3 regions of the Hyphomicrobium sp. ghe19 genome follow, and region 2 is predicted to be linked to each of the others. Evidence: riboswitches for the same ligand, from Rfam matches in the RefSeq annotation. Region 2 holds a riboswitch; each other region holds the start of a gene.
The links. A riboswitch is a leader RNA that binds a small molecule or an ion and turns the genes downstream of it on or off. The one in region 2 is predicted to bind cobalamin.

Region 1 (3,204 bases), 1.1 Mb from region 2:
TGTCGTGATCCAGACCTTGCGGCGTGACATGCGCGGCGAGGTTGATCGAACCCAGGTTGCAGACTGCGACCTCGTCGTTCGAGGTGTTGAGCGTGATTTCCGTGCAAAGGTTCGACGAGTGCACGACACCGCAATGCTGCTGAGGCGAGCGTAGGTTGCAGGGGTCCTTGAACGTGATCCACGGGTGGCCCGTCTCGAAGAGCATCGTCAGCATCCGCCGCCAAAGATCGACCGCGCGAACGCGCCGCGCAATCTTCATCTCCATGCGTTCGGCCTTCTTCTCATACTCTTCGTAACGCGCCGCGAACGCTGTGCCGTAGAGATCGTGCAGGTCAGGAACCTCGTCGGGCGAGAACAGCGTCCAGGGTCCGTCTTCTGCGACGCGCTTCATGAAGAGATCCGGGATCCAGTGAGCCGTGTTCATGTCGTGCGTTCGCCGGCGGTCGTCACCGGTATTCTTCCGGAGATCCAGAAACTCTTCGATGTCGATGTGCCACGTTTCGAGATAAGCGCAGACCGCACCTTTGCGCTTGCCGCCCTGATTGACCGCGATCGCGGTGTCGTTGGCGACTTTCAGGAACGGCACGACTCCCTGGCTTTCGCCGTTTGTGCCTTTGATGTGGGCGCCGAGGCCGCGCACGCGCGTCCAGTCATTGCCGAGGCCGCCTGAGTATTTGGCGAGAAGCGCGTTGTCCTTAATGGACTTGAAGATGCCGTCGAGATCGTCCGGCACCGTCGTCAGGAAGCACGAAGACAATTGCGGACGCGGGGTTCCGGAATTGAAAAGCGTCGGCGTGGAGCACATGAAGTCGAACGACGAGATGAGATCATAGAAGGCGATGGCCTTCTCCTCGCGGTCGATCTCACGCATCGCGAGGCCCATGGCGACGCGCATGAAGAAGGCTTGCGGCAGCTCGAAGCGGATACCGTTCGTCTGCAAGAAATAGCGATCGTACAGCGTTTGAAGGCCAAGATACTGGAAGATGCCGTCGCGCTCTGGCTTCAACGCGCGCCCAAGACGCGCCAGATCGAACCGCGCCAGTTCCGGATCGAGCAGTTCGGCCACGATGCCTTTCGCGACCAATGCCGAGAAGTACTCGGGATAGCGTGCCCCCATCTCCGATTGACGCGCCGAGTCTTCCCGACCCCTCACGAACGACAGTGCCTCGCTGCGCAACCGATCCATGAGCAATCGCGCCGCGACGAATGTGTAGTTCGGCTCTGTTTCGATGAGGGTGCGCGCGGCGAGCACCGGCGCTTCCGCCAACTCATCGACCGTAATTCCGTCGTAGAGATTGCGTTGGCTTTCGGAAAGCACGGACTCTGCGGTCACATCCGGCAAGCCATCGCAGGCTTCGACAATCAGCAGGCGCAGCCGGTCTATGTTGAGCGGAGACAGACGGCCGTCCCTTGCCTTGACGTTCATCGGCGAAACGGCAGCGACCTTCACAAGTTCAGCAGACGTTGCGCGTTCGCGCGCGCGCTCTTCGCGATAAAGGACGTAAGCTCGCGCAACTTTGTGGTTTTCGCTGCGCATCAGCGCAAGCTCGACCTGATCCTGGATCTCTTCGATATGGAACGTGCGGCCCTGAGCGCCGCGGCGCGTCAACGCCGAAACGATCTGCTCAGTCAATTCCTCGACGGTCTCGTGAACGCGCCGCGATGTAGCCGCGCGCCCCCCTTCAACGGCGAGGAATGCCTTGGTGAGCGCCACGGTGATCTTGCTGGCGTCGAATAGCGTGACGCCGCCGCTGCGCCGGATGACCTGGAACAGCTGTTCCGTCGAGGCCTTCGGTGCGCCGATGCCTGAAACGTGATTGGATTGAGAGCTTCGTGCTTGGAGTACGATAGACATCGGCAAACCCCTGAAAAAAGGGGGCTTGGGCCGCATGGTACGCGCATTCATCCGCGCGCAATGGCGGGATGAACCAATCCATCAGGACACCCCGCCCGAGGACGTGAAAACACCATCACAGGCAGGTCTCCTGACTCGCGGGTCGCTGCTCTCTGTCTGGCCTTCCCGACACGCGAAGCATCAGTGACCTTTATCCGACAGGAACTCGCCGCTCACAGTTGCGGGGGCAGTCCCGGGATTGCACCGCTCGAAAAGCGATGCGCACCGGGTTCCCTCTTAGCGCTGAATGTTGAAATCCAGCGACCTATGATGTCCTCATAAAGACAGATTCCAATGGGCATGCGCAATATGTGGTGGCGCGAATTCTAAAGTTACCCCAGGTGTTGTTGCGCTTCTCCAATGGCAAGACGTCGCGCACTCAGGCGGCGCGCCAGCGGGCCGGCATCCCGCGCTCGGAAAGCGAGACGAAGACACGGCTTTCCGGGCCGACGTAGTCGGCGGTCGGACGAATGATCTTGTTGTCCTCGCGCTGCTCGATGATGTGAGCGCTCCAGCCGGCTATGCGGGCCATTGCGAAAATCGGCGTGAACATCGAGGCCGGGATACCCAGAAGATCGTAAAGCACGGCGCTATACCAATCCACATTGGCGAACATGTTCTTGGAGTCGGCCATCACGACCTCGATCCGTTCGGCGATGGACATCACTTTGTGATCGTTCGAGCGATCGGCCAGTTCATTCGCCAACGTACGCAGGACTTCAGTGCGCGGGTCCGAAATCCGATACACCGGATGGCCAAACCCCATCACGACCTGCTTGTTGGCCACCCGCTCGCGCACATCGACCTCGGCTTCGTCCGCCGTTCTATAGCGCGTGATGACCTCATACGCGGCCTGATTGGCGCCGCCATGCTTGGTGCCACGCAGCGCACCGATGGCTCCGCTGATTGCGGAATAGAAATCAGAGCCCGTCGCCGCAATCGAGCGCGCGGTGAACGTCGATGCGTTGAACTCATGTTCGCCGTAAAGCACCAGTGAAGCCTGTAGCGCGCGGACTTGGTGGTGGTGCGACGCCCGTCCGTGCAACAGCGTGAGGAAATGCCCGGCGACGGTGTCATCATCCGTCTCGACGTCGATGCTGCGGCCGCTGCCCGAGAAATGATACCAATAGAGCAGCATCGAGGGCGCCGATGCAATCAGGCGATCAGCGATAGCGCGCGCGTTCTCGGCCTTTTGATCTGGCGATTCCGGAAAGACGCATCCGAGCGCCGACACGCCAGTGCGCAAGACATCCATCGGGTGCGCGGCGGCGGGCAGAGCTTCGAGGGCGCGCCTCGCGGCGAGCGGAAAA
Region 2 (3,204 bases):
GCAAGTCCGAGATCCTGAGGCACGGCGGCCTCATCGAGATCTCGGCTCTCGCGAACGACGATATGCATTAGGCGGCGCCTGTCAGGGTCCTGGTGATACTCTCGCGGTCGAGACCTTTCTGACCGATGACAACGAGCTTGCCGAGCCGCGGCTCGCCGTCCCGCCACGCACGCTCATACCGCGTGTCGACGCGTTCGCCGACGCCTTGCAATAACAGCCGCATCGGCTTTCCATCGATTGCCGCAAAGCCCTTTATGCGCAGCACGTCATGCGCATTGGCGATCGCCTTGGCTCGTGACGCGAGATCGGCGGGGGACGCAAGCGCCGGCACCTCGACAATGAATGTCTCGAAATCGTCGTGGTCGTGATCCGGCTCGTTATCGTGATGCGAAGGACGGGCCGCGAGATCGTTCTCCGCCGCCGCCGAAAGCCCAAGCAATACACTAGCGGGAACGCGACCCTCACGCGTCGCCACGATCTTGATGCTGCGCGGCACGCCGCTCCTGATGGCGTCGGTAATCTGCTCGATCTCGACCTCTGACATCAGATCGGTTTTGTTCAGAACGACGAGATCTGCGCAGAGAAGCTGATCTTCGTAGACTTCTTCCAGCGGATTTTCATGATCTACGGAAGGATCGGCCGCGCGTTGCGCCGCGACCTTCACGGGATCGTCGGCAAACCGTCCCGCATTCACCGCAGGCCCATCGACGACGGTGACGACACCGTCGACCGTGACGCGATTGCGGATGTCCGGCCATTCGAAGGCTTTCACCAACGGCTTGGGCAAAGCCAGACCCGACGTCTCGACGATGATGTGCTCGGGCGGCGGATTTCGCGACAGCAAAGCCTCGAGCGTCGGCACGAAATCGTCTGCCACCGTGCAGCAGAGGCAGCCATTCGTCAGCTCGACGATGTTTTCCTCCGGGCAATTCTCGACACCGCAAGAACGAAGGATCGCCCCGTCGACGCCGACATCACCGAATTCGTTGACGATCAAGGCCAGCCGGCGGCCTTCGGCGTTCTCGATCGCATGTCTGACGAGCGTCGTTTTGCCCGCGCCGAGAAAGCCGGTAACGATGGTGACTGGCACCTTGCGCGCGCTCATTGGCAAAACTCCGAGTCCGAGTTGATATTTTGAGACCCACGGTCACAGGACCCCATCGCGGCAGCTCCGGTCGGAGCCGCACGTTTGAACATCCACGCATGATGGGATGGCGCGCAATGGCGTGCGCAGAGCATTCTGAAAGTCATGTTAACCTTTCTCGCCCCACCGGCGACGGTTCGATTCTTCTGTGACGGCAGGTCTCCTGGCTCGCGGGTCTCAGCGTCTGGCGACCTTCCCGGGCATAACCCAGTGGTCATATCGCCAGCGCTCACCGCTCACAGTTGCGGGGGCAGCTGCGGAGTAAATACCGCATTCCCATTGAACCCTCTTGCGAGGGACCGTCGTCCCCATCGATAAGTGAGCGACTATCCCTCGTCAATCGCCATCAGCGTGTCCTGGACCGCCCGAAAGTCGCTCATGCCAACGCCAACCCTGCCGCAGCTGACATTGGTTCTCGGAGGCGCACGCTCCGGCAAAAGCCTTTATGCCGAGCAGCTTTTGACGAGCCAGCCGGGGCCCTGGGCCTACATCGCCACTGCTGAGGCCTTCGACGGCGAGATGGACGAGCGAATCAAACTGCACCAAAGGCGTCGCAGCAGCGGCTGGGTTCAACACGAAACCCCTCTCGACATCGCCGATACCTTGTCGAACCGGACGTCCGAACTGCCGTCACTCGTCGACTGCCTGACCTTGTGGATATCGAATTTAATGCACGCGGAACGTTCGATCCCCGACGCGACCGATAAACTGATCGCGGCGCTCTCGAAACGGATCGCCCCCTGCGTCATCGTTTCGAATGAAGTCGGCCTAGGCATCGTCCCGGATAACGCGCTCGCGCGAGCGTTTCGCGACGAGGCCGGCCGCCTCAATCAGAAAATCGCGGCCGCGGCGGACAGGGTCGTCTTTGTCGCCGCCGGCTTGCCGCTGACCTTGAAAGGCTGAAACGTGACCACCGACCCAACGATAGACGAAGCCGAGCGCCACAAGGCCAAGATGGCCAAGCGCAAAGCCGTGCAGGACGCCGAGGTCGCCTCGAAGTCGATCGAAAAGGGCGTTCTCCTCGTGCACACCGGCCCAGGAAAAGGCAAGTCCACCGCCGCGTTTGGGCTTGCCCTGCGAGCGCTCGGTCACGGCTGGCGCGTCGGTGTCGTGCAATTCATCAAGGGCGCGTGGATGACCGGCGAACGCGACGCGCTGCGCATGTTCGGCGATCAGGTCTCCTGGCACACGATGGGCGAAGGCTTCACTTGGGAAACCCAGGACAAGGCGCGCGACATCAAGGCGGCGGAGCGCGCGTGGGAGAAAGCCAAAGAGCTGATGGCTGACCCATCCATTCGCCTCCTCATTCTCGACGAACTCAACATCGCGCTTCGTTACGATTACCTTCCGCTTGATGACGTCATCGAAGCGCTCCGCAACCGCCGCGCCGATCTGCACGTCGTCGTCACCGGCCGTAATGCCAAGCCGGAATTGATCGCGCTCGCCGACGGCGTGACCGAAATGGCCGCCGTGAAGCACCACTTCGCAGCCGGCATCAAAGCGCAGGAAGGCATCGAGTTCTAATGCCGGCGCGAACCCTGATGTTTTCGGGCACCGGCTCCGACGTCGGCAAATCCCTGATGGTGGCGGGCCTTTGCCGCTTGCTCGCGAACCGCGGCATCCGCGTGGCGCCGTTCAAGCCGCAGAATATGTCGAACAACGCCGCCGTGACGGCCGACGGCGGCGAGATCGGCCGCGCACAGGCATTGCAAGCGCGTGCGGCACGCGTCGCGCCGTCGGTGCACATGAACCCCGTGTTGCTGAAGCCCGAAAGCGAGACGGGCGCACAAATCGTCGTGCAAGGTAAAATGATCGGCTCGGCGAGGGCGCGTGAATTTCAGGCGAAGAAGCCTGAGCTTTTGCCGGCGGTTCTGGAAAGCTTCGGCCGGCTGAAAGCGGAAGCCGATTTCGTTCTCGTCGAAGGCGCGGGCAGCGCGTCCGAGATCAATCTCCGGAAGAACGACATCGCGAACCTCGGTTTCGCACGCGCAGCCGGCGTCCCCGTTATTCTGATCGGCGACATCGATCGCGGCGGCGTCATCGCCAGCCTCGTCGGAACG
Region 3 (3,204 bases), 1.1 Mb from region 2:
TGTGCTACTGCGAGTTCAATGACATTATGCCAGCGATCGCTGCACTCGACGCCGACGTCATCTCGATCGAAACCTCGCGGTCGCAGATGGAATTACTCGAAGCGTTCTCGGATTTCCGGTATCCGAACGAGATCGGCCCTGGGGTGTACGACATCCACTCACCCCGCTGTCCCCATGTCCACGATATGACGGACCTGATCGGCAAAGCGCGCGCTCATCTCGTACCCGAGCAGATTTGGATCAATCCTGATTGCGGCCTCAAGACCCGAAAGTGGGAAGAAGTGCTGCCTGCGCTCAAGAATATGGTTGAAGCAGCCAAGACGATGCGCGAAAGCGCGTAGACAGAAACTCATGCCCTGCGGATCGAGACCGATCCTTCTGTCTCTATCCGCACGGCTTCCAATTGACGGACGCTATGACTGGTTCCCCAAGCACCTGCCTTCTTGTGACGTGTCACCCGGAGCCAAACAGTCTTTGCGGGCAGATTGCGGAACGCGCAATCGCGGCGCTTGCAGCACGGAACACGACGGCCGTCGTCAATGATCTCTATCGTTTGAACTTCAACCCCGTAACCTCGGGACACGAGTTTTCATCTTATCCATCCGGCGGCATTCCTGAAGATATTCGTAGGCTCGTTACAGATCTCCAGTCGGCACACGAATTGATTTTCATTTTGCCCATTTGGATGTTCGCAATTCCGGCGATGCTGAAGGGCTATTTCGACCGCGTCTGGCGCCCGGATGTGGCATTCACCTTCGACGGCCAAAACCTTCAGCCGCTGCTCAGGAGCATTACGCGCATGACCGTCATCGTCACGCATGGGCGAAGCGAAGCCGAAACGAATGCCACAGGCGATGGTAGTCGCGTGTTTTTCGAAAGTTCGCTGCCAGCGCTATTGCCGAACTTGGCGAGCAACGAGCGCTTCGATTTTTATGCGCTCGACGATGGCGATTCCGGCGCTGTAACTCGGCAACTGAACCAGCTCATGGATTTTATATCTCAGGGCTATAAAGCCTAAGCGACCGCTCACAGAGTCAAATCAGCGCTGACCAACAAACATTGTGTCGTTGCGAGCACATATGTTTCCAATTCGGACTCAATCGATTGACTCGGTCAGCCAAGTAGAGAATTTAAACCGTGTCGGTTCCCGCAAGGGATCAATAGGGAATGCGGTGCTGGCACAATGCCAAATGCCGCGGCTGCCCCCGCAACTGTAAGCGGCGAGCCCTCGACCCCAATGCCACTGGAACACCATTTCCGGGAAGGCTGGTCGAGACGCTAGGACCCGCGAGCCAGGAGACCTGCCGACAGTCGTGGTCACACGCGAGCACGCATCAGACGGGGTGTTCTGATCGTTGACGACTTGAGTGCAGAACAGCACTCGGGACGGCTTCGTTCGCGGTGACGTGCCACAACCGTCGACCGCGCAGGATCTATGTCAAATCTCATTGTCGAATTGCCGCCCCAGCGGGCCGCGAATTCACGTCGTTTCGTCGTCTCCACACGCGTCAGCCTGTTCGCCCTAGCGATGACTTCGAGCTCGCTCGCGCTGTGCGCTCAAGAGGCAAAACCTTCGGAAAACTCGCAAAATCCTGGCAATTTGCCGCCCATCACGGTGCTCGGTGGACAAGAGTCGACCACGTCTTCAAAGAAAAAGAAGAAGACCTTATCGCAACAAAAGCAGACTGGTGAAGGGAAACAGGGCGCCACGGATACACCCGCGGAGCCGGTGGTGGATCCCGCACGAACCGGCGTCAACACACCGACCAAGCCTGGGCTCAATCTCAACGTGCCGACAACTGCCGGCAGCAGGCTTGATCTAACACCACTCGAAACTCCGGCCAGTGTTTCTGTGATCTCAGGCGAGATGGCCCGCGACCGCGGCCAGGACACGGTGACGGATGCGATAACCCATAATGCGCCGGGATTCAGCAGTGTCGCCAATCCGGTCTATGGGCAAGCCTTTGCGAGCCGCGGCTATCAGGGCAACGGGTCCGTCGTGCGCTTGTATGACGGAACGCGCATATCGCCCGGCCGCGGCAACGTTACATTTCCGTTCAACATGTGGTCCGTCGATCGCATCGAAGTGTTGCACGGACCCGCCTCCGTTCTTTACGGTGAAGGCGCGATTGGCGGCGTTATCAACGTTGTTCCGAAAAAGCCGATTACGACAGGCTTTGAGAATGAAGCGCAGGTCTACGTCGACTCGAACATGACGCGGCGCCTGTCACTCGACAGCGCGGGTCCGTTGAACGAAGCGCTCTCCTATCGCTTCGACGTGAGCGGCGACGCTTCGGAAGGCTGGGTCGATCTCGGGCATTCAGAAAACTTCGGGATTTCCGGCGCGTTGAGGCTGCAGGCCGCGCCGAATCTCGTGTTCACTCTTTCAACGGACTACGGCGATCAGAAGCCGATGCGCTACTTCGGAACGCCGTTCCGGGACGGCGAAATCGACGAAAGCCTGCGCGAGAAGAACTACAACGTCTACGACAGCCGCATTCGGTTCAAGGACAATTTCACCCAGTTCAAGACCGAGTACACGCCGAGCTCCGCGCTGTCGTTCCGCAATATCGCGTATATATCGAGCAGCAATCGCGAATGGCGCAACGCGGAAGACTACTTCCTCAATCCGGTCACCGGCGACGTCGACCGCAGCGGTTATATCCATATCGTTCAACAGCAGGATCAGATCGGATCGCGAAGCGACGCAACGTTGCGAACCCGTGTGCTCGGATTCGCCAATGAATCCGTGGTCGGGGTTGACGTGACGCGAACGCGCTTCGGATATGCCAACTACATTCCGTTCGAGTCCAACTCGCTCGATCCCTATCATTTCGACCGCGGTCTCTTCCCGAACCCCAATCAGCTCGACCCGAAATACAAGTCCGAGCTGACCGAGTATGGCGTATTCGCGGAAAACCGCATTCATCTTCTCGACAACCTGACCGTCGTCGGCGGTGTCCGCTTTGACGCGCCAACAATCGAACGCGAAGACGTCAGCCTTAGCCAGAGTTTCGAAAAGACTTTTGGCGCCCTTGGGTGGCGCGTCGGCGCGGTCTTTGAGCCGGTGAAAAACTTCGCGATCTACGGGCAATATTCGGTTGCGTCAGACCCGATCAACGTACCGCTGCTCGATCTGGCGAAGAACTTCGCGAATTTCAACCTCACAACGGGCAACCAGATTGAAGTTGGAGTGAAGCAATC

Region 1: another riboswitch for cobalamin. It lies ahead of AACL53_RS07540 (ribonucleoside-diphosphate reductase subunit alpha); the one in region 2 lies ahead of cobW (cobalamin biosynthesis protein CobW).
Region 3: another riboswitch for cobalamin. It lies ahead of AACL53_RS07495 (TonB-dependent receptor); the one in region 2 lies ahead of cobW (cobalamin biosynthesis protein CobW).

Annotation. Positions count from the first base shown of each region.
Region 1 covers NZ_LR743509.1:1,575,481-1,578,684, reverse strand. Annotated here, with positions in the region: gene AACL53_RS07540 (ribonucleoside-diphosphate reductase subunit alpha) at 1-1,855, opposite strand, end outside; cobalamin riboswitch at 1,958-2,178, opposite strand; gene prpC (2-methylcitrate synthase) at 2,274-3,204, opposite strand, start outside.
Region 2 covers NZ_LR743509.1:490,319-493,522, reverse strand. Annotated here, with positions in the region: gene cobN (cobaltochelatase subunit CobN) at 1-68, opposite strand, end outside; gene cobW (cobalamin biosynthesis protein CobW) at 68-1,105, opposite strand; cobalamin riboswitch at 1,280-1,463, opposite strand; gene cobU (bifunctional adenosylcobinamide kinase/adenosylcobinamide-phosphate guanylyltransferase) at 1,523-2,047, shown strand; gene cobO (cob(I)yrinic acid a,c-diamide adenosyltransferase) at 2,051-2,668, shown strand; gene AACL53_RS02300 (cobyric acid synthase) at 2,668-3,204, shown strand, end outside.
Region 3 covers NZ_LR743509.1:1,565,746-1,568,949, reverse strand. Annotated here, with positions in the region: gene metE (5-methyltetrahydropteroyltriglutamate--homocysteine S-methyltransferase) at 1-341, shown strand, start outside; gene AACL53_RS07500 (NAD(P)H-dependent oxidoreductase) at 416-1,018, shown strand; cobalamin riboswitch at 1,125-1,324, shown strand; gene AACL53_RS07495 (TonB-dependent receptor) at 1,733-3,204, shown strand, end outside.